Regions from separate parts of the Pseudarthrobacter sp. TRD_SC_9 genome, predicted to be linked through region 2. Evidence: predicted binding sites of a transcription regulator. Region 2 holds the regulator's gene; the other holds the start of a gene.
The links. The regulator LexA, encoded in region 2, represses DNA repair genes until DNA is damaged. The targets are predictions, from matches to a motif close to TCGAACANNTGTTCGA.
Positions count from the first base shown of each region.

Region 1 (11,406 bases), 130 kb from region 2:
CCTGGACCTGCTGGGCCGTTTCGTCAGACACCACCTGTTGTGCAGGCCTGGCCTCTACCTTTTCCTCAGTCCCATCCGGGCCAATGTAGCTGTCTATCAACCTGGGCTGGAGCATAACGCCGTTATTCCCAATGGACTGATAGGCGCGGACAGTCTGCAAGGTCGACTGGGAGACGCCCTGCCCGAACATCACCGTCAATTCCTGCCGCTCATCCCACTGCTCCCATGAGCTGAGGATGCCTGAGGCCTGGGAGGGCAGCCCTATGTCGGGAGCGTCGCCTATGCCGAACTTCTTCAGCCAGTTATAACGTTGTTCCTTGGTCAGGGCCTGGCCGGCTGCCACGGTACCGGTGTTCATGGAGTAGCCCAAGATGCCTGCCAGTGTCCGCTTCTCCGGGCCGTGTTCGAATGAGTCGCCGATAGTCTGCCCGTTGAAGTTCATTTCGTGGGAAGGCAGCGAGTACTCGGACAACGGCGTCGCTTTGCCCTCCTCGATCAGTGCTGCAAGGGTCATCATCTTTTCCACTGATCCGGGCTCATACGCCGCTGTGACTGACCGGACGCCGCGGTCCTTGGCGTCCACAGCACCGGGATTGTTTGGGTCCGGAGCGTTGGTGTCTGCCATCGCAATAATGTTGCCGGTCTTGATCTCCGAGACAACGATTGAGGCCCACTCTGCACCCAGCGCTTCCTTCTGCGTCTGGATCGCCTGCTGAGCAAAGTACTGAAGATCCGCGTTCAAGGTCAGTTTGACGTCCTTGCCGTCTACTGCCGGCGTCAGTTCGTCAATGCCCACCGGAATCCGGAGCCCGTCGGCGCCGATTTCAAACAGCCGTTCACCGTCCTTTCCTCGAAGCACCTCATCCTGAGTCTGCTCCAGGCCCGCCTGGCCGGTGGTTCCGTCTACCAGGAAACCGACGATGCCGCCGGCTACCGACCCGTTGGGATAGACGCGCTTACTGACGCCTTCAGTGACCAGGCCCGGTATACGCAGCTTGGAAATCCGGGCTTCCACGTCCGGCTCCACGTCCTTGGCCAGGATGGTGTAGCGGGACTCCCCTGTCACTGCCTGGCGGACGTCCTCCACTTTCAAACCCAGGAGTGCTGCCAGCTCCCCGATGCCCTGGTCGCGGCTGACCTCCACCAGTTCGCCCTCGTCGGTGAGCCTGTAGAACGAGTCATTTTCAGTGTTACGGAGTTGGTCCACTACTACGTTGTAGCGGATCACGCTGTTGGCCAGCACGGTTCCATCCGCGTCCAATATGCTGCCACGTTCGGCCAGGAGCACGGCAGGCTGCAGGCGGTTTTTCAACGCCGCTTCAGCCATCCCACCCACGTCCAGCCCCTGCACCATGAACAACCTTCCACCCACCACCAGGAGGAGGACCAACATGATTCCCAGTCCCAAGCGCAGGCGACCGCTTGCCCCCGGAGGCTGGGGACGACCACTCGAACGGGCGTTGGCTTTGCGTTGTTCGGCCTTGAATCCGGTTGCAGTCCTTGCCTTGCCCAGCGGTTTGGCCTGCCACGCAGTGGCGGACAGCCGCGGCTTCTTTCCTGATGCTCCAGGTTTGCCGGTATCTTGCGCCACGATTATCCCTTGCTGCCTGGTGGGGCCGATCGTTGGTTACTGTCCTGGGGTCCGCTGTTCCGGTGCCGGCACCGAGCCGCCGTTCAATTCGACAGCCGGCGCCGGCGCCGCGGGGGGCTGAGCTTCTGCCGCGGCCCCTGCCTCCGCTGCAGCACCCGTTGCCGGCACCTCCGGAGATTCCGGCGCGGCGTCAGCCGGTCCCGACGCCTCAGCAGGAGTCCGGTTCTCCAGGGGTTCACCCGATGTGGCGGGCGGTACGACGCTGAGTTGTCCGGCGACGGCCGGAGCCGGGATGACTGCCCCGGCCGGAGCCCCGGACGCTGCCGGAGTGGCCTTTCCGGTGACCTTAAGCGTGGAAAGGTCAATCTGGCCCTTGTTTGGGGAAGCAACCATACCCAACTGGGTGGCCTTGGCAGCCAGGTTCTGTGGAGCTTCAAAGTTCTGCACCTGCTGCGCCAACTCCTGATTTTCCTTCGTCAGGGTGGACTGCGTGCTTTTGAGTTGAACCAGGCTGTACTGCGCTGAGGAGACCTGAATATTCAGGACGAGAACGGTCACCAGGGCAAACGCCAACATAGCAAAGCACATCACCACAAAAGGTGTGCGGCGCTTCCGTGGCACCGACCGGACAACGGAGAGCGGGGTGCGCTCCCGGCGGCGACCCGGGTCCAGGCTGCGGGGGCTGCCGCCTGCAGACAGGGGCAAGTTTGGTGCTGCTGCTGAGCTCATGCGGACCTCCCGGGCCTGATCCGTTCGACGGCGCGCAGCCGAGCTGACGCGGCACGCGGGTTCTCTTCGATTTCTGCCGCAGTGGGCACTTCAGTCCCCTTGGTCAGGGTTTTCAGATGCGCTTTGTGTTCCTCCAGTTCCACCGGAAAGCCCAACGGTGCGGAGGACCTGGAACCGGCCTGGAACACGGACTTAACAATCTTGTCTTCCAGTGAGTGGTATGACATCACCACTACTCGTCCGCCGAGCGCCGTCACAGCGACCGCAGCGGGCACCGCCCGCTGAAGGACATCCAGTTCTTCATTGACCTCGATGCGGAGAGCCTGAAAGGTCCTTTTGGCCGGATGTCCGCCGGACTTGGCGGCACCGGCGGGAACGACGGCCCGAATGACGTCCACCAGTTGGCCGGTGGTAGTAAATGGCCGTGAGGCGCGCGCAGAGACTATCCGGTTGGCAATCCGGCCCGCGAACTTCTCCTCGCCCCACGTTCGGATAATCCGCACCAGGTCTTCTTCGCTGTAGTTGTTAACCACGTCCGCCGCAGTCTGCCCCCGGCTGGTGTCCATACGCATGTCCAGCGGTGCGTCGAAGGAGTACGCGAAGCCACGCTCGCGCTCGTCCAGTTGCAGGGAGGATACGCCAAGGTCCATCAGGACGCCGTGGACTTCAGCAAAGCCAAGATCGTCCAGTACGTCTTCGATTTCGTCGTAAACGGCGTGGACCAGGTCCGTCCGTTCCTGATAAGGAGCCAGCCTGGCCCCTGCCAGCGCAAGGGCTTCTTCGTCGCGATCAATGCCGATCAGGTGCAGGTCCGGGAAGCGCTGGAGCATAGCCTCCGAGTGGCCGCCCATACCGAGCGTTGCGTCGATCGCTACGGGCGTCTCGGCCCGTTTCCGTGCAGCCTCGAATCCGGGAGCCAACAAATTGATGCACCGGTCCCGCAGGACCGGTACATGGCGTTCGGACGTTGGCTTGGGCTGGTCTGTCATGCCTTCGTCCTCCTGTCGACTCGGTGAAGTGGAATTCTGGACACTGAGCTGGTTCTTAAACCGGATCCCCATCCGCGCCTATCCCCCGCGTCCGCCTGGCTCCGGGGAAGTGAGTCAGGTGGAACGTTGGATGGGCGGCTGGAGATCCCATTCAAGAACCTTTCGGCGGGCTGCCCGCGGTGATCACAGGATCCCCGGAATAGCGTCGTCGGTTTCGGAGAAGGCAGTTTCCTGCTCCGCGAGGTACTGGCTCCAGGCTTGGGCATCCCAGATCTCAGCGCGCGTTCCGGCTCCGATAACGGCCAGCTCGCGCCCCAATCCTGCGTACTCCCTTAGCGCGGGCGGAATGGTTATCCGCCCCTGCCTGTCGGGTACCTCGTCAGAGGCTCCAGAAAGAAAGACGCGGATATAGTCACGGGCCTGCCGGGAAGAGATGGGCGCCTCCCGCATTTGCTCGTGTACCCGCGCGAATTCCTTCTCGCTGAAGACGTAGATGCAACGCTCCTGGCCCCTGGTCAGGACCAAACCGGCCGCAAGTTCCTCGCGGAACTTGGCCGGCAGGATAATCCGCCCCTTCTCATCAAGCCGCGGCGAATGAGTGCCCAAAAACACTGGCCCACCGCCCGTCTGATGTCAGGGATTGCACTCCTGCGCTGCCACTACCCTCTTATGTCCTCCACATTACTCCACTTTCCTCCCCAGTCAACGCGACACGGAGCAAATGGCTGCACTAAGGCGCAACAAATCCGCGCGGGCACTGGGCAAAAGTCGGTGGTGGGAAGTGGAGGGCTCAGGCGCCTTTCCTCGACATCTGGAAGCCTGAGAGTGCCGAAAGGGCCCGTTAAATGGCGAATGACCCGCCGAAGCGGGTCATTCGATGCCTGTTGGCAAGTAGGGCGGGACGTCCAGGGAGGAAAGTGGAGCGTGGGCCTAGGGTTCGCCGCGGCGCCTTTCGTCCCAGCGTTCCTCGAGGCTGCTCATAAACGAGCTGCGCTGCTTGGCACCCTTGGCGGAGCGTCCGGCATCCTTACCGGATTTGCCAGCAGAGCTACGGAGGGTCGCGAAATAAACGCCTGCGCCCATGATGATGAACCCGAGGACACCGACGAAAATATTCTGTATGGTTACGCCGACGAGCAGCAACAAGATTCCGGCCAAGGCACAGAACACACCCATGATGATGTGCCGCGTTGACCACGTGCGGGAAGGATCGGACCCCATGGAACTGGCAAACTTGGGATCGTCCTCATGCAGTTGCTTCTCGAGCTGTTCCAGCAGCTTCTGTTCGTGCTCCGAGAGCGGCATCACGACCTCCTTTATGTAGGCCAACGTCCGGCCAGGCCCAGCAAACACTTCCACTTCTCTAACGCCCGGCCACCCTACTTGGTTCCGCCGCCGCCGTCACTGGCGAAACTAACCAAAGTACGCCCGGACTCAAAAGCAGCAGCCCCAATTGCGACAGCCCCTGAACCATGTCCAAACGTTCGAAAATCTATGTACAACTAAGGATAGTTTGTCCGGGCCGGAACTGAAAGACACTGGCGGTTCAATGTGCCAGGACTGCCCTCCAGGAAGTCAGCAGGCCTCGCCAGGGGCGTCCAGCAGCCTCGCCGGGAGGACCGATTTGGTGCCGAAACGCCGGGTCACCTCATCCAGGACTTCCTCGGCCGCCCGCCAGTTATCGTCCCGACGGTCAAGGCTGAGTTGCAGGGCTGTGTGTGATTTGGGCTCAAGCTGCTCCGCACGCACCCCGACCAGCCGGACGGCCAGGGGACGCGCGCCCAGGCCGGCCAGCAACTGGACGGCCACTTCATAGACCAGCTGTGCGCTGTCAATGGGTGTGGGAACAGTCCGGCTCCGGGTAACAGTCGAAAAGTCGGAGTAGCGGAGCTTCAGAGCCACGGTCCTTGCCAGCATTCCGGAACTACGCAGCCTCGACGCAGTGCGGTGGGCAAGCCGAAGCAACTCGCGGTGGAGGAGGACGTCATCTACCGTGTCCATGATAAATGTCTCTTCGGCCCCGATGCTCTTTTCTTCCCTGATGGGGCTGACCGGTCTGGAGTCGATCCCCCAGGCAAGGCGGTGGATGTGCTCTCCGGTGGCGCCCAGTGCCCTTTTGAGGGACGGGGCCGGTGTGGCAGCAACATCCGCGACAGTCCTGATCCCCATCCGTGCCAGCACCTGGGCGGTCTTTTCACCCACGCCCCAGAGGGCTCCCACCGGAAGGGAGTGCAGGTACTGCACAGTTTGTTCAGGCTCGATCACCAGCAGCCCGTCCGGCTTGCAGCGGGTTGAGGCAATCTTTGCCACGAATTTGTTGACGGCTATTCCTACCGAAGCGGTGATCCCCAGCTCGCTGGACACCCGGCGCCGGATAAGGGCCCCGATCTCCGCAGGAGGACCAAGCCGGCGGATGGCGCCGCTGACGTCCAGGAAGGCCTCATCCACGCTCAACGGCTCAACCAGGTCCGTAATGGATTCAAAGAGCGACATTAACTGGGCGGAGACCTCGTAATAGAGGCCGTGGCGGGGTTCAATCACGAGGGCCTGCGGGCACATCCGGACAGCTACGGCCATCGGCATGGCCGATTTCACGCCCGAAGAGCGCGCTTCATACGAGGCGGACAACACCACCGAGCGTTCGCCGGGAAACCCCACGATGATGGGTTTGCCGCGCAGCTCCGGGCGGCTGCGAAGTTCAACCGAAACGAAAAATGCATCCATATCCACGTGCAGGATGGCGCTGCGGGGGCCCGGCCCGGCCGGCGCCGATGGCAGGCCGACGCTACCCTCCTGCACCCTGCCGATCTTTCCGCTTCTATCCCTATCTACGCGCACGCTGCAATCCTATGTTGGGGGACTGACTAAACTGGAGGCAGTATCCCGTTTTTCAACTTCCGTTTTACAACTCCAGGAGGAACTGCCCTGTGACGACTATTGGTATGAAGGCGCCGCTTCGCGTGGTGCTGCTCGCCACGGGGGCCGTCCTGGCGCTAACCGCCTGCACGTCCGGCGGCCCGGTTCAATCATCCTCTCCGGCGCCGTCCGCCACAACGTCCGTGGACCCGCTCCCCGTCCCGGCCACAGAAAAGGGGGACGGCGGACAACCCACTGCCTCCGCAACAGTGGGGACCGTCGTCGAAGGTTTCCCGACCGCCCTGCTGCCGCTGATGCCTGGGGCAACCGTCGTTTCCAGCAGCTTCGACAAGTCATCGGTCCCTGCCAACGCGGCCCTGGTGGCCAGCATTCCGGGGCAGCCTGCCGCCGTCGTCGAGTTCTACACTGCAGCCATCGGGGGGCAGGGCTTTACAGCCGTTCCAGGAGAGTCCGTCGGAAGCGTGGCGTCAAAGGACTTTATCCGCGGCACCAACGAGACCATCAACCTTGCTGTGGTCGAAGCCGGCGGCACGTCTACTTTCACCCTCGGCGCGAACGTCGCGCCGGAGTCCATCAAGTGACGGCGGCCGAACAGCTCCTCGTTGAGCAAGCGGATTACGTCGCAGCAGTGGCAGCCAGGCTGCGCGGGTTCCTGGCAGGCCGCCACGAGATTATGTCTGCCATCTCCCCCGACATCGATCCCATTATGGATTCCATCTCCAACCTGGTCACCGGGGGCAAGCGGCTTCGAGCCCTGATGTGCTACTGGGGATGGCGGGGCGCCGGCGGCAGCGCCGATGCAGAGGAAATTGTTACCGCGGGTGCGGCCCTGGAACTCTTCCAGGCAGCGGCATTGATTCACGACGACATCATCGACCGTTCGGATACCCGCCGCGGTGGCCCCAGTGTCCATCGGCGGTTCGGCCAGCTGCACCAGGAACAGGGATGGGCGCTGGACGGTGAACGGTTTGGCCAGGCAGCCGGCATTCTTGCCGGCGATCTTTGCCTGTCTTTCAGTGAAGAGGCTTTTACCGACATCGGCCCCAGGGCCGCTTCAGGGAGCCGCGCCCGGTTGATTTTCAACCTCATGCGGGCGGAGGTCATGGCCGGGCAATATCTTGACATCCTGGAAGAAGTGGCCGGACCGGTCCGGGACCGGGCGCAGGCCGTGACACGCGCGCAGTCGATCATCCGCTTCAAATCCGCCAAGTATTCAACGGAGCACCCGCTGGCGCTGGGCGGTGCGCTGGCCGGGGCACATGACGACCTTCTCCGTGGCTACTCGGCCTTTGCCCTGCCACTGGGCGAAGCTTTCCAGCTGCGGGACGATGTCCTGGGAGTCTTTGGCGATCCCATCACCACCGGTAAGCCTGCCGGTGACGATCTGCGGGAAGGCAAACGCACAGTTCTCGTTGCCCTCGCCCTGGAGCAGGCCAACCCAGCGGAGTCGGCGTTCATCGACCAGAAACTGGGGAGCCCTGAGCTCGATGCAACAGATGTGGAAGAGATCCGCCGGATCATTATGGACTGCGGCGCACTGCAAGCGACAGAGCTGCTCATCAGCCAGTTTGCCGATTCGGCCGTGACGGCCCTGGCGGAAATGCCGGTGGATGAATTCTCCCGTACCGCACTGCGAAAGCTGGCAGAGGCTTCCGTCAGCCGCGCTTCCTGAGCGGCGGCCGGCCCGTCAGAGCCGGGCCGGCTTCCGTGGGTTCGCGATGCTGGGCCAGCCGAACGGCGAAGCTGCTACCAGGCCAGCGTCTGGGCGCGGCGTCGGATTTCAGTCTTGCGGCCCTCGCGGAGGGCATCAATGGGCCTTCCACGCAGGGATTCGTCAGGCGTGAACAGCCAGGTGATGAGGTCTTCATCTGAATATCCGGCGTCCGACAACACCACGATAGTTCCCCTAAGGCTGTCCACCACTTCACCGTCCTGGACGAAGGCGGCCGGAACTTTACGGATATTCCTGTCGCCAACGCGCAGAGCCGCGAGGGACCGCTCATCCAACAGGCTGTGAACCCGGGTGATGGAAACATTCAGGAGTTTGGCGACATCTGGCAGGGGCAGCCATTCGCCCACAAGGCTTTCGATATTACTCACGACATAAGGTTGCCATGCCCCCTGCCCGGGCGCCTAGTCGGAGCCCGGCTGGGGCCGTGTCAAAGCCCGACACACCGCCTGATCAGGGATTTCTTCAGAAAGCCAATTCTTGTGCTAGCGGTAAATTCGTGAGACATTCACATTAATCACTTTAACAACTTCAGTAACATGAGTAACAGCAGTGCCCCGAACCCGCGCTCGAAGATACCAGTCACCAACACGTGCCAGCAGCAGCCCGGCCGAGAAGAGGAACCTCCTTCCATGACCCCGTCACGTCTGCCCCAACAGCCGAACCGTCCACGTCTGCCCCTCATGGCCGCGGCTACCGCTGCCCTTCCCGCCGTGATGCTTTCCTCCCTGGCGCTGGCCCAGCCTGCCCAGGCCCAGTCACCGGCCCGGTCGCTGCCCGCCTCGCTCAATGCGGCAATCAAGGCGCAGACCCAGGCTGCAGTCGCAAAGACGACTATTCCCGCGTCTGCCGTCTCTTCTGCCCTGCCCAAGGCCTTCCTGCCGGCCGCGCCCTCCACCCCTGGCGACTACACGGTGGTCCGTGGCGATACAGTAACGGCCATTGCCGCGAAATTCGGCCTGAACACAGCCGAAGTACTGTCCCTGAACAATCTCTCGCCCAACACGCTGATCTATCCGGGCCAGAAGATTAAGCTCACCGGCCAGCCCGGGTCCTCGACGACGGCGCCAACAGCCGCCCCAACGGCAGCGCCGGCGCCAGCCGGGACCGCCAGCTACACCGTCCGCGCCGGGGACACACTAAGTGGCATCGCTGCCAGGCACGGGGTGTCCTTGTCCGACCTCCTGAGCTGGAACCAGCTCTCACCCGCGAAGTTCATCCACCCGGGCCAGCAGATCAAGGTATCCAGCCAGCCGGGAGCGCCAGCATCCGCGCCGGTACCCGGACCCGCACCAACAGCCGCGCCGGCGCCCACGCCGGCCCCCGCCCCCGCCGGGGCCGCCAGCTACACCGTCCGCGCCGGGGACACATTGTCCGGCATCGCCGCTAAGCATGGCGTGTCCCTGTCTGATCTGCTGAGCTGGAACCAGCTCTCAGCCACCAAACTCATCCACCCCGGCCAGCAGATCAAGGTCTCGCCTGCCGGCGGTGCCGCCCCCGCCGTCGCCCCGCTTCAGCCGGCGTCCACCGTAGCGCCGCTGGTTCCCAGTTCCTTCCTGGGCTTCGAGTACCCCGCAGCCGTCGTGAGTTCGGCGAACGAGAATAAGGCACTCCTCAATGCCTCACCAGTTCCCAGCCGGGACGAGATGCGCGCGATCGTCGCAAGCACAGCCCGCTCCATGGGTGTGGATCCTTCGCTGGCACTGGCCTTCGCCTTCCAGGAATCGGGCTTCAACCAGCGCGCCGTTTCGCCGGCAAACGCCATCGGCACCATGCAGGTGATTCCCAGTTCCGGGGAATGGGCCTCAGACATGGTGGGCCGCCGCCTGAACCTGCTCGATCCCCACGACAACGCCACGGCCGGCGTTGCCATTATCAGCAGGCTGCTGGCCACCAGCAACGGCATGGAAAATGCGATCGCCGGCTACTACCAGGGGCAGTACTCGGTCAGCAAGAACGGCATGTACGACGACACGAAGGCCTACGTGGCAGCCATCCTGGCGCACCAGAAAAACTTCCAGTAACCGTCGGGGCGGGCCGCCTGCCACAAAGGTTGATCGGCCCGTCCATCGCTTGCCGGCCGGTGCAGCGGAACAATAACGATACGGTCCGGGCCCGTCTGTCGGCTGGGGCCCTGATCCAGTCAGGATTAGGATCGTAAGGTGCAGGAAAACCTCTATGACAGCCTGGTGGGAACGGCAGTGGATCATCGCTATGCCATCCGCTCCCGCATTGCCCGCGGCGGCATGTCCACTGTCTACCTGGCCACGGACCTCCGACTTGACCGTGACGTTGCGCTGAAGGTTCTGCACCCGCATCTGGCCCACGACCAGAACTTCCTGGACCGGCTGGGGCGTGAAGCGAAGGCGGCAGCAAGGCTGTCCCACCCCCACGTTGTTGGAATGCTTGACCAGGGCCATGACGGCAACACGGGGTATCTGGTCATGGAGTACATTGACGGCCACACCCTGCGTGACGTGATTACCGAGAAAGGCGGGCTGACCACGCGGCTGGCACTCGCGCTGATAAGCCCTGTCGTCGAAGGGCTGGGTGCTGCCCACCTGGCCGGTCTTATTCACCGGGACGTCAAGCCGGAGAATGTACTCATTGCCAAGGACGGCCGGATCAAGATTGGCGACTTCGGCCTGTCCCGCGCTGTGACCACATCCACCAGCACGGGCGCGCTGCTGGGCACCGTTGCCTACATTTCCCCTGAGCTGGTGCTCGGCAAGCCGGCAGACGCGCGCAGCGATATCTACTCTGCGGGAATCATGCTGTACGAAATGCTCACAGGCCGGCAGCCCTTCCAGGGCGATGTCCCCATCCAGGTGGCCTACCAGCATGTTAACGGCGTGGTCCCGCCGCCGTCGCAGCTGGTGCCGGGGCTGGCCGCAGACGTTGACGAGCTGGTTCAGTGGTGCACGGCTAACGATCCCGAAAACCGCCCGGTAGACGGGCTGGCTCTCTTCGAGGAGCTAAGCCACATCCGCACGCGCCTGACAGACGAGGAACTCGACGCCCAGCCTGCCGCCGCGACGGCCGGCCACCAGGTAGCCAAACCTGTCCAGACCCCAAGCCGCGCCATGCCCCCCGCTCCATCCCGGCCGCCCGGAACGGAACCGCAGCAACACACCGAAGTCATCTCTGCCACCAGCAATCCCACGGCTATCTTCCCCGCCAACGCCGTGAGGGCAGGCGCCCCCTACCTCCCAAGGGAGTACCCCACCGCACAGATCGAGTCTGTTCACGGACAATCCGAGAGGCCGGGTGTATCCGGGCCACAAGTGCCGCCATCCGACATGGGTGCAGGTAGTGGCTGGCCCGGCCCGTACGCAGGACAACCGCCGCTTGCTCCGGACCCCCGGCGACCGCTGGGCAAACGCGCGCAAAAGAAGGCTGCCCGGGAAGAGGACAAGGCCCGTTCCAAAGCAGCCGCCACGCCGGTGCGGAACCTCCGCGAAGGAAACCCCCGCCGTCGTGGGGTGCTTTGG
Region 1 is NZ_CM143956.1:1,660,159-1,671,564, reverse strand. Features, by position in the region: gene ACWA13_RS07825 (peptidoglycan D,D-transpeptidase FtsI family protein) at 1-1,414, opposite strand, end outside; gene ftsL (cell division protein FtsL) at 1,628-2,320, opposite strand; gene rsmH (16S rRNA (cytosine(1402)-N(4))-methyltransferase RsmH) at 2,317-3,309, opposite strand; gene mraZ (division/cell wall cluster transcriptional repressor MraZ) at 3,493-3,921, opposite strand; gene ACWA13_RS07805 (DUF3040 domain-containing protein) at 4,240-4,614, opposite strand; gene dinB (DNA polymerase IV) at 4,885-6,108, opposite strand; gene ACWA13_RS07795 (hypothetical protein) at 6,237-6,767, shown strand; gene ACWA13_RS07790 (polyprenyl synthetase family protein) at 6,764-7,858, shown strand; gene ACWA13_RS07785 (Rv2175c family DNA-binding protein) at 7,933-8,286, opposite strand; gene ACWA13_RS07780 (LysM peptidoglycan-binding domain-containing protein) at 8,548-9,939, shown strand; gene ACWA13_RS07775 (Stk1 family PASTA domain-containing Ser/Thr kinase) at 10,078-11,406, shown strand, end outside.
Region 1: ACWA13_RS07780 (LysM peptidoglycan-binding domain-containing protein) is a predicted target of LexA. The motif match lies at 8,473-8,488, and genes of this name have one in related genera.

Region 2 (11,406 bases):
GGCGTCCTCCAATCTGGCCAGCACCTCCCAGAGGTCACCGCCCTCCCTGGTCCAGCCACGCCCCGCCAGCGTCGTTCCGCGGACATCCAGTCCGACGGCGATCCGGTCGCCAAAGCGCTCGATAACGCGCCGGGTCCATTCCGGGTTCTCCAGGGCGGCGGTGCCAAGGTTCACGCGGGCGACGCCCAGATCCAGTGCTGCTTCGAGGGAGGCGTCATCACGGAGACCGCCGGAGAGTTCCACCTTGATGTCCAGGCGGCCAACCACTTCCCGGAGCAGCTCAGCATTGGAACCCCGTCCAAAGGCTGCGTCCAAATCCACCAGATGCACCCACTCGGCACCCTGCTCCTGCCAGTTCAGGGCCGCTTCGAGGGGCGTCCCGTAGCTGGTTTCGCTGCCGGCCTCGCCCTGGACAAGCCGGACGGTCTGGCCGTTAACGACGTCGACGGCCGGAAGCAGTTCCAGCACGGGCAGATCTGTTGCAGTGGTCATCTCAGTCCTCAGTTAGTTTGTGCAGCCGGGTCTGCAGCAGCCCGGTTCAAAAGTTCAGCTCAGGCGGCCGGCAGTGTCAGCAGGTAGGCAGCCAGGAGCGCCATTCCTGCCAGTACGAAGAACGAAACCTGAGTCCATAACGGCTTACCCTGCTGGCGGAAGGACAATGCCCCGCCAACCAGCAGGCCACCGAGGCCCATCAGGACAATCGACCACATTCAGGACGCCCCGCCGGCGGGTTGTTCCCTTGACGGACGGCGCAGTCCGTCAACCCAGTTGCGCAGCAGGCGGGCACCGGCATCGCCGGACTTCTCCGGGTGGAACTGCGTGGCGCACAACGGCCCGTTCTCTACGGCGGCAATAAACGGACCGCCGTGCTCGGACCAGGTGACCAACGGCGCTGCCATCCTCGGCTGGATGACATCGAAGTTCCACTCCTGGACGCCATAGGAGTGCACAAAGTAGAAGCGTTCATCCTCGACGCCGGAAAACAGCCGCGATCCTTCCGGCACCTTGACGGTGTTCCAGCCCATGTGCGGGACCACTTCTGCCCGAAGAGCCTCAACCTTGCCGGGCCATTCGCCCATGCCCGGCGCTTCTGTGCCGTGCTCGACTCCCGCTTCGAAGAGAACCTGTAGCCCCACACAGATGGCGAGGACCGGCCGCCCGCCGGCAACGCGGCGGCCGATCAGCCGGATAGCGTTCACTGCCTGGAGTTCGTTCATCACGGTCTCAAAAGCACCCACACCCGGTACCACGAGGCCATCGGCATTGAGAACGTCCTCCGGCTTGGAGCTCAGCAGCACGTGGGCACCGGCGCGTTCCAGGGCGCGGACGGCTGAACGGACGTTACCCGAACCGTAGTCCAGGACGGTAACCGTAGGTTTCCCATCAGGGGACTCCGGCTTGCGGCTTGCCGAAGGATCGGTCACAGCCCCATTACGAAGGACTTGGCCGCTCATAATGCCCCCTTGGTGGAAGGAATACCGTCTACGCGTGGATCGGATTCAACAGCGGCCCGGAGCGCTCGGGCAAAGGCCTTGAATTGGGCCTCGACGATGTGATGAGGGTCCCGGCCCGCGAGTACGTTCATGTGCAGGCATATCCCGGCATGCAGGGTCATGGCCTCAAAGACATGGCGGGTCAGGGACCCGGTGAAGTGGCCGCCAATCAGGTGGTACTCCTGGCCTGCCGGTTCGCCGCCATGGACGAGATAGGGCCGGCCGGAAACATCCACCACCGCGTGGGCAAGGGCTTCGTCCAACGGAACTGTAGCCTCACCGAAACGCCGGATACCCGCCTTGGAGCCAAGGGCTTCGCGCAGCACTTCGCCGAAAGTAATAGCAACGTCCTCGACGGTGTGGTGGACGTCGATGTGGGTGTCACCTGTTGCTTTAACAGTCATGTCGATCAACGAGTGCTTGGACAGTGCCGTCAGCATGTGGTCGTAGAACGGGACCGAGGTGCTGATATCCGAAACTCCGGTGCCATCGAGGTTAATCTCCACCAGGACGGACGATTCGCTGGTGGCACGCTCGAGGCGTGCGGTCCGGGCCTGGACGGCGTTGGAACCGGCATTGCTCATGGTGAAGTGTCCTTTAGGGATGGTAATAAAGGCGTGAACTGGCTTATTCCAGTTTATGCCGGAAGCCGGGCGGCTCCGGCCAGGATTTCTTCAAGAGAAGTCAGGAAGGCTGTGGTTTCGCTCTCAGTTCCGGCGGTGACCCGAAGGTGGCCCGCAATGCCGACGTCCCGGATCAGCACTCCGGCATCCAGGAGTCCCTGCCATACCTCGTGCGGGTTCTCCAGACCGCCAAAGAAGACGTAGTTGGAGTCCGACGCGGCCGGCTTGAGGCCCAGCCGCAGCAGACCCTCCACGATCCTGTCCCGCTGGCGTTTGATGTCCTCAACGTCAGCCATCAGCGCCTCGCGGTGTTCCAGGGCCGCCAAGGCCGTTGCCTGCGTGATAGCGGACAGGTGGTAGGGCAGCCGCACCAGCCGCAAAGCATCGGTGACCTCCGGAGCGGCCGCCATGTAACCAAGCCGGGCACCGGCCAGGGCAAAGGCCTTGCTCATGGTGCGGGAGACAATCAGCCGTTCCCGTCCCGGGAGCAGTGTCAGGGCGCTCGGCGTTCCGTCGTGGGCGAACTCGTGGTAAGCCTCATCCACGATCACAATTGTCTGACTGTCCTCACCGGCATCGTAGACAGCTTCCACGACGTCCAGCCCCAGCCCCGTGCCGGTTGGATTGTTGGGTGAGCAGAGGAAGACGATGCCGGGCCGCAGCTCGCGGACCTGCCGCGCGGCCGACTCCGCGCTGAGGCCGTAGTCATCAGTACGCTGCCCCCTCAGGTACGCGGTGTCCGTGCCGCTGGCCAGGAGGGGATACATGGAATACGTGGGAGGAAATCCCAGGGCGGACCGGCCCGGCCCACCGAAGGCCTGGAGAATCTGCTGCAGAACCTCATTCGAGCCGTTGGCTGCCCAGATATTGTCTGCAGTAAGACCGTGCCCCAGATACTCGGCCAGCTTGCTCCGGAGCTCGGTGAATTCACGGTCCGGATACCTGTTGAGGCCAGCGGCAGCGGCGGTGACTGCCTCCGCGATAGCGGCCTGCACTTCCAGGGGAACGCCGTGCGTGTTCTCATTCACGTTCAGGAGGATGGGAACATCCAACTGCGGCGCTCCATACGGAGAAAGCCCGCGGAGGTTATTCCGCAAGGGAAGTCGATTTAGGCGCTCAAACTTTTCACTCACCGTACAAGCTTAAGTCTGCCCGGCCTGGGCGCGGAAACTGTGACGGTATGCCAGCTCAAGTTGGCTGCCATGCGTCAGGGACGAGGGGTCAGTCCTTGCCTGTCGGCACAAACAGCTGCTGTCCGGGGACCACGGTTCCACCGGCGAGATTGTTCAGCTGGACGATCTCTGCCACAACGTCCCGCGGGTCCCGGTCCGGAGCTACAGCGGACGCAATCCCCCAAAGGGAAGAACCGGGCTGGACGACGACAGTGACTGTCGGCGTTACCGAAAGGTCCTGGGCTGAATCCGATGCCTTCGCCGGGGAAAGCAGAAATCCGGCCAGACTCAGCAACAATGCGGCCAGGACCAGCAGAGGTACCCCCATCAATACCACCTGGCCGCGCCGGGTAAGGCGCAAGGGTGCGTTCCCCGGGCTTTGCTGGGAACGCATCCTTGACGTCTGGCGCATGAAGTGGCGGCCGGGCGCGGTGGAAATCCGGCTGCGGAAACCTCCGTCGTGAATAACAGTTACAGCTGACATGGACTGAGCCCTCCTGGACCTGCGATGCTGCCCGACATATACCGTCCCTGCTGGGCCGGCCATCTGCGCCCCGACCGCCGTTCGAACAAAGAACCGAACCAGGCGACGCGACTCGAATACATATTCGAAGATTGCTTTGTTCAGTTTTAGCACCTATGAACGAACATTGTCGAGACTCGCTAGAACAAATGTTTGAAAAAACTGTGTGGCTGGCCTACGTTGGGTGAAGAGAAACAACCACCACTGCAGTCCATCAGCGGGGTGTGACATTTTGGCTGGAAAGGCACGGGTACCACATGGCAACACAGGCCACGGGAGGCAAGCCGACGTCCCGGAACGTACCGGCTGCCCGCGCCTCAAAGGGCCTCACGGCCCGACAGAAGAAAATTCTCGAGACGATTCAGCGTTCTGTTAACGACAATGGTTATCCGCCGTCCATGCGCGAAATCGGAGATACCGTGGGGCTGGCCAGCCTGTCCAGCGTCACGCACCAGCTTTCCCAGTTGGAGAAGCTCGGTTACCTCCGGCGGGATCCCAAGCGGCCCCGGGCAATGGAAGTGCTGATGCCGCTGACCCTGGACGGTGGAAACGGAAAGGGAGCAGCAGCCACGCCGGAGCATGGCGCAGCCCCTGCCGCCACTGTCACACAGTTGCCCACGGCCGTCGATACCGCCATGGTTCCGCTGGTGGGCCGTATCGCCGCCGGCGGGCCCATTCTCGCGGACCAGCTGGTGGAAGACGTCATGCCGCTGCCCCGCCAGCTGGTTGGCCAGGGCGAATTGTTTATGCTTCGGGTCGCCGGAGATTCAATGATCGATGCAGCCATCTGTGACGGTGACTGGGTAGTGGTCCGACGGCAAAGTGATGCCAGCAACGGCGATATAGTGGCTGCCCTGCTCGATGACGAAGCCACCGTTAAGACTTTTCGCCAACGCGATGGCCACACATGGCTGCTGCCGCAGAATACACAGTACGAGCCCATTCTGGGCGACCACGCCAGCATCATGGGCAAGGTCGTTTCGGTCCTGCGTTCGCTGTAGTTGCTGCGCTTCCCAAACGCGAGGGGTTCCCCGGCTCAGTCCGGGGAACCCTTACTTTCCCTCAGCCAGCCTCGCCAGCGCCGCATAGGCGATCTTCGCATCACGCGTGGGCCAGAACGGCGGCAGCGCTGATCGCAGGAAGTTTCCGTAGCGTTCGGTAGAAAGCCGCGAGTCCAGAACGGCCACTACTCCCCGGTCCCGTGTGGAGCGGATCAAGCGTCCGGCTCCCTGTGCGAGCCGGACGGCCGCATGCGTGGCGGACACTGCCATGAAGCCGTTGCCGCCTGCCTGGGCAACTGAACGCGACCGTGCAGTCATCAGTGGATCATCGGGACGCGGGAACGGTATGCGGTCAATGACAACGAGCCGGCACGAATCTCCAGGGACATCGACGCCCTGCCACAAGGACATGGTGCCGAACAGGCAGGTATCCCTTTCGTCGCCGAACTGCTTAACCAGGCCAGTCATGGTGGACTCCCCCTGGCAGAGAATTTTCACGCCCAGCCTGCCACGCATGGCCTCGGCGGCCTCTTCCGCTGCCCGTCGCGAGGAGAACAGGCACAGGGCCCCGCCGGCGGACGCCTTGATGAGGGCTTCAAGCTCATCCAGGGCCTCCGGCGAGGTACCCCTGCCCGGTTTGGGCAGGTGGCCTGCAACGTACAGGATCCCCTGCTTGGGGTAATCGAAGGGCGAGCCTACATCAATGCCCGTCCACGCCGGGGCGCCTTCCCCCACCAGCCCAAGGCCGCCGGCAGTAGGTTCGAACGCCGAACCAATCGCAAGGGTGGCTGAAGTGAGCACCACGGTATGGCCGGCAAACAACCCCTCCCGCAACTTGCCTGCCACACTCAGCGGCGCAATGTTGATCAGCGCCGGCGCGGAGTCATCAGGCTGCCCGTAGCCCTGCTGCGGATCGAAGGAACTGGCGCGGGATATCCACACCACTTCGCGGTTCTCACGCGCCAGCAACAGCCGCTCACAAAGCTCCAGGATCACCAACAGCCGCGATCGCGCGAGCTGCCGTCCGCCGTCGGCAGTTGCCGAACTGTCCCCTTTGGAGTCCGAAAGCGCGCCGCGGCAGGCCTCACGCACCTGGTCCACGCAGTCCAACTGCTCCTCGTTGAGCCCATTGGGAAGGAGTCCATTGGCGGCCCCGACGAGGGAGAGTTCGAGGTTGGCCGCCGCGGCGTTGAGGGCGTCGACCGTGATGGCCGTATGTTTCCGGGCACCAGCTGCTGCAGCATGAACCATCGCCACCGAGAGCTGGCCTGAGACGGCGCCGGTCACCCGGTCCTGGAGTTCATGCGCTTCATCCACGACCACAACGTCATACTCCGGCAGCACCGCCAGACCTTCGAAAGCACTGACAGCGAGCATGGCATGGTTGGTCACCACAACGTCGGCGTCCGCGGCATCCTGGCGGGCCAGCTCACTGAAGCATTCCTCGGCAAGCGGGCACTTCTGGGCGCCGAGGCATTCCATTGACGTCACGGAAACCTGCCGCCAGGCACGGTCCGTTACGCCAGGCAGGAGCTCGTCCCGGTCTCCGGTGGCGGTCTTCCCGGCCCATTCGCGGAGCCTGACGACTTCCTTGCCAAGGGCAGAAGAAGGCCCGCCAACCGCCGCGGCGAAGTGCGGAACGCTGGTGTCCTCGCCGAGCGAGAAGAGCTGCCCTTCAGACGGCTCCTCGGAAGGGAACCCGCCTTCGAGCTTATGCCGGCAAACGTAGTTGGCGCGGCCTTTCACGAGCGCCACCTTGACAGGCCGCTCCAGTGCCGGAGTGAGGGTTTTCAGAAGCCTCGGCAGGTCCCTGCCCACGATCTGCGTCTGCAGCGCAAGCGTGGCGGTGGAAACCAGCGTTGGCTTATTACTGACCAGCGAATGCGCAATGAGCGGGATGAGGTAAGCCAGGGACTTACCCGTTCCAGTGCCGGCCTGCACCAGCAGGTGTTCGCCGGTTTCGATGGCGCGGGCTACCTCGCGCGCCATCTGATGCTGGCCGGCGCGGCTCTGGCCGCCCATCCCGTCAACAGCCCTGTCGAGCAGTTCCAGGACGAACTGCTCGACAGCGCTCTTAACGGGACGTTGCGTTTCGCTGGCCGCCACCTCAGTCATTGCTGATGAACGGTTCCAGCTCCGCGGCGAGTCCTTCGCGCACCTTCACGAGGGCACGGGTACCTGTTTCCTCGTGCTCCATGCTGAGGATCTCAACGTCCGAGTCGTGCAACTTGCTGACCAGGTCACCGCGGTCATAGGGGATCAGCAGTTCCAGCTTGACACCGGGCCGAGGAATGGATTCGCTGATGGCGCGCAGCAACTCCGGAACTCCTTCGCCGGTCCGGGCTGATACCACCACGTGCCGCGGCTCGCGCTGCTTGAGCCGCTCCACGACAAAGGGATCGGCGGCGTCGGCCTTGTTGAGGACGATGATCTCGGGCACCTTGCGCGCATCCACCTCGCTGAAGACCTTGCGGACGGCAGCGATCTGGCCTTCCGGATCCGGATGCGAAACGTCAACGACATGCAGGATCAGGTCAGAATCTGCCACCTCCTCCAGCGTCGAACGGAAGGCCTCCACCAGCTGGGTAGGCAGCGACCGGACGAATCCAACGGTGTCTGCCAGCGTGTAGTTCAACCCGTCTGCGGTCTCTGCCTTGCGCACGGTGGGGTCCAGGGTGGCGAAGAGGGCGTTTTCCACCAGGACACCGGCATCCGTAAGGCGGTTAAGCAGTGACGACTTGCCTGCGTTGGTGTATCCGGCGATAGCAACGGACGGAACGGAATTCCGACGGCGGTTGGCCCGCTTGGTTTCCCGTGCCGGCTTCATTGCAGCAATCTCGCGGCGGAGTTTGGCCATCCGGGTGCGGATACGCCGGCGGTCCAGCTCAATCTTGGTTTCACCAGGACCACGCGAGCCCATGCCGGCACCGGCCCCGCCGATTTGTCCGCCGGCCTGACGGGACATTGACTCACCCCAGCCACGCAGGCGCGGCAACAGGTATTCGAGCTGGGCCAGTTCCACCTGGGCCTTGCCCTCGCGGCTCTTCGCATGCTGGGCGAAAATATCCAGAATCAGGGCGGTTCGGTCAATGACCTTGACCTTGACGATGTCCTCAAGCCCACGGCGCTGGGATGGAGCAAGTTCAGCATCCACCACGACAGTATCTGCGCCCGTGGCCATCACGATGTCCTTGAGTTCCTGCGCCTTGCCCGAGCCCAGGAAGGTCCCGGGATCAGGTTTGCTGCGCCGCTGGACGAGCCCGTCAAGGACTTCCGAGCCCGCAGTTTCGGCCAGGGCTGCAAGTTCACGCAGCGAGTTTTCTGCGTCAGCCAAGGTACCTTCAGTCCACAGCCCTGCAAGTACTACCCGTTCCAGCCGTAGCTGGCGGTATTCGACCTCGGTGACGTCTTCGAGTTCCGTTGACAAGCCCGCGGTACGACGCAGTGCGCGGCGGTCCTGCAGATCCTGCTGGTCGCCGTCGTACTCGCTGTGTTCCCCATCTTGCCGTGAAATGGCCTGCGCCCTGCCAAAGACGCCGTCTTCCGACTCCCGGCCGGCGGCGTCAGTGCCGCGGGCAGGAACATCCTTTGACAGGATCCGGTCGATGACCGCCTGGATTTCCGCAGGACTGAGGTCCTGGGCTGACGGATCGGGTCCGGTACTCTGCTGTGTGCTCATGGTCTCCTTTAGGGGTGTGACACTTCCAGAATAGTGCCGATTGGGTTGTTGTGGCACGGAATTCGCGCTGGGCTGACGGGATTGGCTCATGGGGTTCTCCTGTTTGCCGCGCCCTCCAGGAGCAAAGCTCATTCCTGATGAGGAGTGGCGGTTCTTAGGTGGCCGGAGCAGCCAACGAAGGGACGCCCGCGACATCCGCAAAACGCGTCTCCAGGGCTAAAAGTTTCTTGATTCTCCGGCCAAGGCGGTATTAGGTCCGCTCATGGATTGCTGGGAAAGTCGCCGGAAAAGGATCACGACGACGACGGCGGAAAGCCGGTCGAGGCCTGCATCGCCACTGAAGGGAAAGCCTCAGCTACTGGAAAATCAAAATCATGGTTCCAATCCTAGCAGAGTGGAAGCAGAGGCTCCGGTAGCGGAAGGCGCATGGGCTTGTCCGGCAGGAATGCCTGCAGCCCACGATTCGTATTCGGCCATGGCCGATACTAGTCTGGCCCATTATGGAGTCTGCACACTATTTCACGGCATCGCCCGCCGGGCCCTTCCAGCGCAAGCCGCTCACCGTCGAGCTCGCAGGGCACACGCGCCATCTGCAGACCTCCACAGGTATCTTCAGCCCGGACGGAGTCGACAAGGGCACGGCCATCCTGCTCTCCGAGGTTCCGCCGCCCGCACCGACGGGCAACCTGCTGGACATCGGCTGTGGCTGGGGACCCATAGCCCTCACCATGGCCCTCCAGGCACCCCACGCCCGCGTCTATGCCGTAGACGTCAACGAACGCTGCGTCATCTTGACCAATGAGAACGCTGCACGGCTGGGCCTGGAAAACGTCATCGCAGGAACTCCGGAATCGGTGGACCCGGAGCTTCGCTTTGACACCATCTGGTCCAACCCACCGATCCGGATCGGCAAGGACGGCCTGCATGCCCTGCTCGTGCAATGGCTGCCCAGGCTCGCCCCAGGGGGCGCGGCCTGGCTGGTGGTCCAGAAGAATCTTGGTGCGGATTCACTGCAGCGCTGGCTGGCCGAGACCTTGGACGCCAGCTACTCCGTAACCCGGGAAAGCACGGCAAAATCGTTCCGCATCCTGCGGGTCAGGAAAGCTGCCCTCTAGCCACAATCACGGCAGGTCCGCTGAGTTCGACGTGTTCGTGCCCTTCGGGGCCGGCGAAGAACTTGACCCCTACAACTCCGCCCGGAACATGGACGTTCCAGGCGTCCGGTGCGCCCGCGCCTGCCCAGTGCCGAATGGCTACCGCTGCGGCGCAAGCACCCGTGCCGCAGGACTGCGTCTCCCCCACGCCGCGCTCATGGACACGCATGGTGATGCTGCCGACACCGTCGTGGACCAGTGGTTCCGAAGGCACCACGAACTCAACATTCGTGCCCTGGCCTGGAACAGGTTCAACAACGGGGGCCTCATACAGCCTGGTAGCGGACAGCTCTGCAAGTTCAGCCAGGGCAACCACGGTGTGCGGGTTTCCCATACTCACAGAAAGCGCTGGGCGGGGAACGGAAAGACCATCAGCCGTGACGGTCGAGTCCATGGCTTTAGCGGCAGCCTCGCCGGGGTAGATGAACGACCAGGGACCCATGTCCACCGCATAGTTCCCGCCGGTGCGCACGACAGTCTTGAGACCACCGCGGGTTCCGATGGTGATCGACTCCCCGTCGGCGAGACTGATGAAGCCCTCAGTCCGAAGGAAGTGTACGAATACCCGGACACCGTTGCCGCACATTTCGGAAAGCGAGCCGTCCCCGTTCCGGTAATCCATAAACCATTCCACGTGCGGGTTGGCAGCGAGCAATTCCTGCCCCTCGGGAAGGAACCGCGACGGGACGGCACGGATCAGGCCGTCAGCGCCAATCCCCCGGTGCCGGTCGCAAATCACGGCAACTTGCTCCGGGGTGATGGTCCGGGCACCGTCGGGATCTGCGATCAGCACAAAGTCGTTCCCGGTTCCGTGGCCCTTGGCGAAGTCAAGGCCCGCCAGCTGCGGCTTTACGGACTCACGGGTCACTGCGGCTGTTGCATCCATAATTCCAGCCTACCGGGGAGCCTGCACGTTGACTAAACGGCCGGGGGCACCCGGAACCGGCGGCACTTACCGTTGTTCCGGCGTCGGAAGTTCCTGGGTGGAGAGTTTCACGGCCGCTTCCAGAAGTGCGGGATGCTGCCAGTCCAACCAGGTGATCCGGTGGTCGGCGCGGAACCACGTGAGCTGCCGCCTGGCGAACTGCCTCGTTGCCACGATGGTTTCCTCCGCGGCGGCCGCCACGACAGACTCCCCGTCCAGGACACGCAGGAACTGGGCATAACCCAGCGCGCGTGCTGCGGTCCGGCCACGGCGCAGACCGGCCGCATCGAGGCGCTGGACTTCTTCGAGGAGTCCGGCTTCCACCATGCGATGCACCCGGTCCGCCAACCGTTGCCTGAGTTGCCCACGGTCTACTTCCAGTCCGATCTGGATCGCTGGACGGAAATACTCACGGGTGGGCATGAAGGAGCTGAAGGGCCGACCCGTCAGTTCGTGGACCTCCAGTGCGCGGACAATCCTCCGCTCATCACCCAAACGTGCGGCGGACACCGGATCGATCGTACGAAGGCGTTCCAGCAGGGTTGCAACGCCGTGGGCGGCCAGGTCCGATTCGATCCTGCCTCTGACGACCGGGTCGGTTCCTGGAAATTCCAATGTATCCAGTGCCGCGCGGACGTAGAGACCCGAACCGCCCACGAGGATGGCGCGTTTGCCGCGACGATGCATATCCTCCACGCAAGTTCGGGCCAGCTGCTGGAAATCCGCGACGCTGGCTTCCTCGGTAACATCCAGAATGTCCAGCAGGTGGTGCGGAACGCCGTGGCGTTCGGCAGGTGTAATTTTGGCGGTGCCGATGTCCATCCCGCGATAAAACT
Region 2 is NZ_CM143956.1:1,530,308-1,541,713, reverse strand. Features, by position in the region: gene priA (bifunctional 1-(5-phosphoribosyl)-5-((5-phosphoribosylamino)methylideneamino)imidazole-4-carboxamide isomerase/phosphoribosylanthranilate isomerase PriA) at 1-492, opposite strand, end outside; gene ACWA13_RS07260 (hypothetical protein) at 552-710, opposite strand; gene hisH (imidazole glycerol phosphate synthase subunit HisH) at 711-1,454, opposite strand; gene hisB (imidazoleglycerol-phosphate dehydratase HisB) at 1,451-2,077, opposite strand; gene ACWA13_RS07245 (histidinol-phosphate transaminase) at 2,131-3,249, opposite strand; gene ACWA13_RS07240 (LysM peptidoglycan-binding domain-containing protein) at 3,338-3,700, opposite strand; gene lexA (transcriptional repressor LexA) at 4,069-4,812, shown strand; gene ACWA13_RS07230 (ATP-dependent DNA helicase) at 4,864-6,927, opposite strand; gene hflX (GTPase HflX) at 6,920-8,491, opposite strand; gene ACWA13_RS07220 (class I SAM-dependent methyltransferase) at 8,992-9,606, shown strand; gene dapF (diaminopimelate epimerase) at 9,587-10,531, opposite strand; gene miaA (tRNA (adenosine(37)-N6)-dimethylallyltransferase MiaA) at 10,598-11,406, opposite strand, start outside.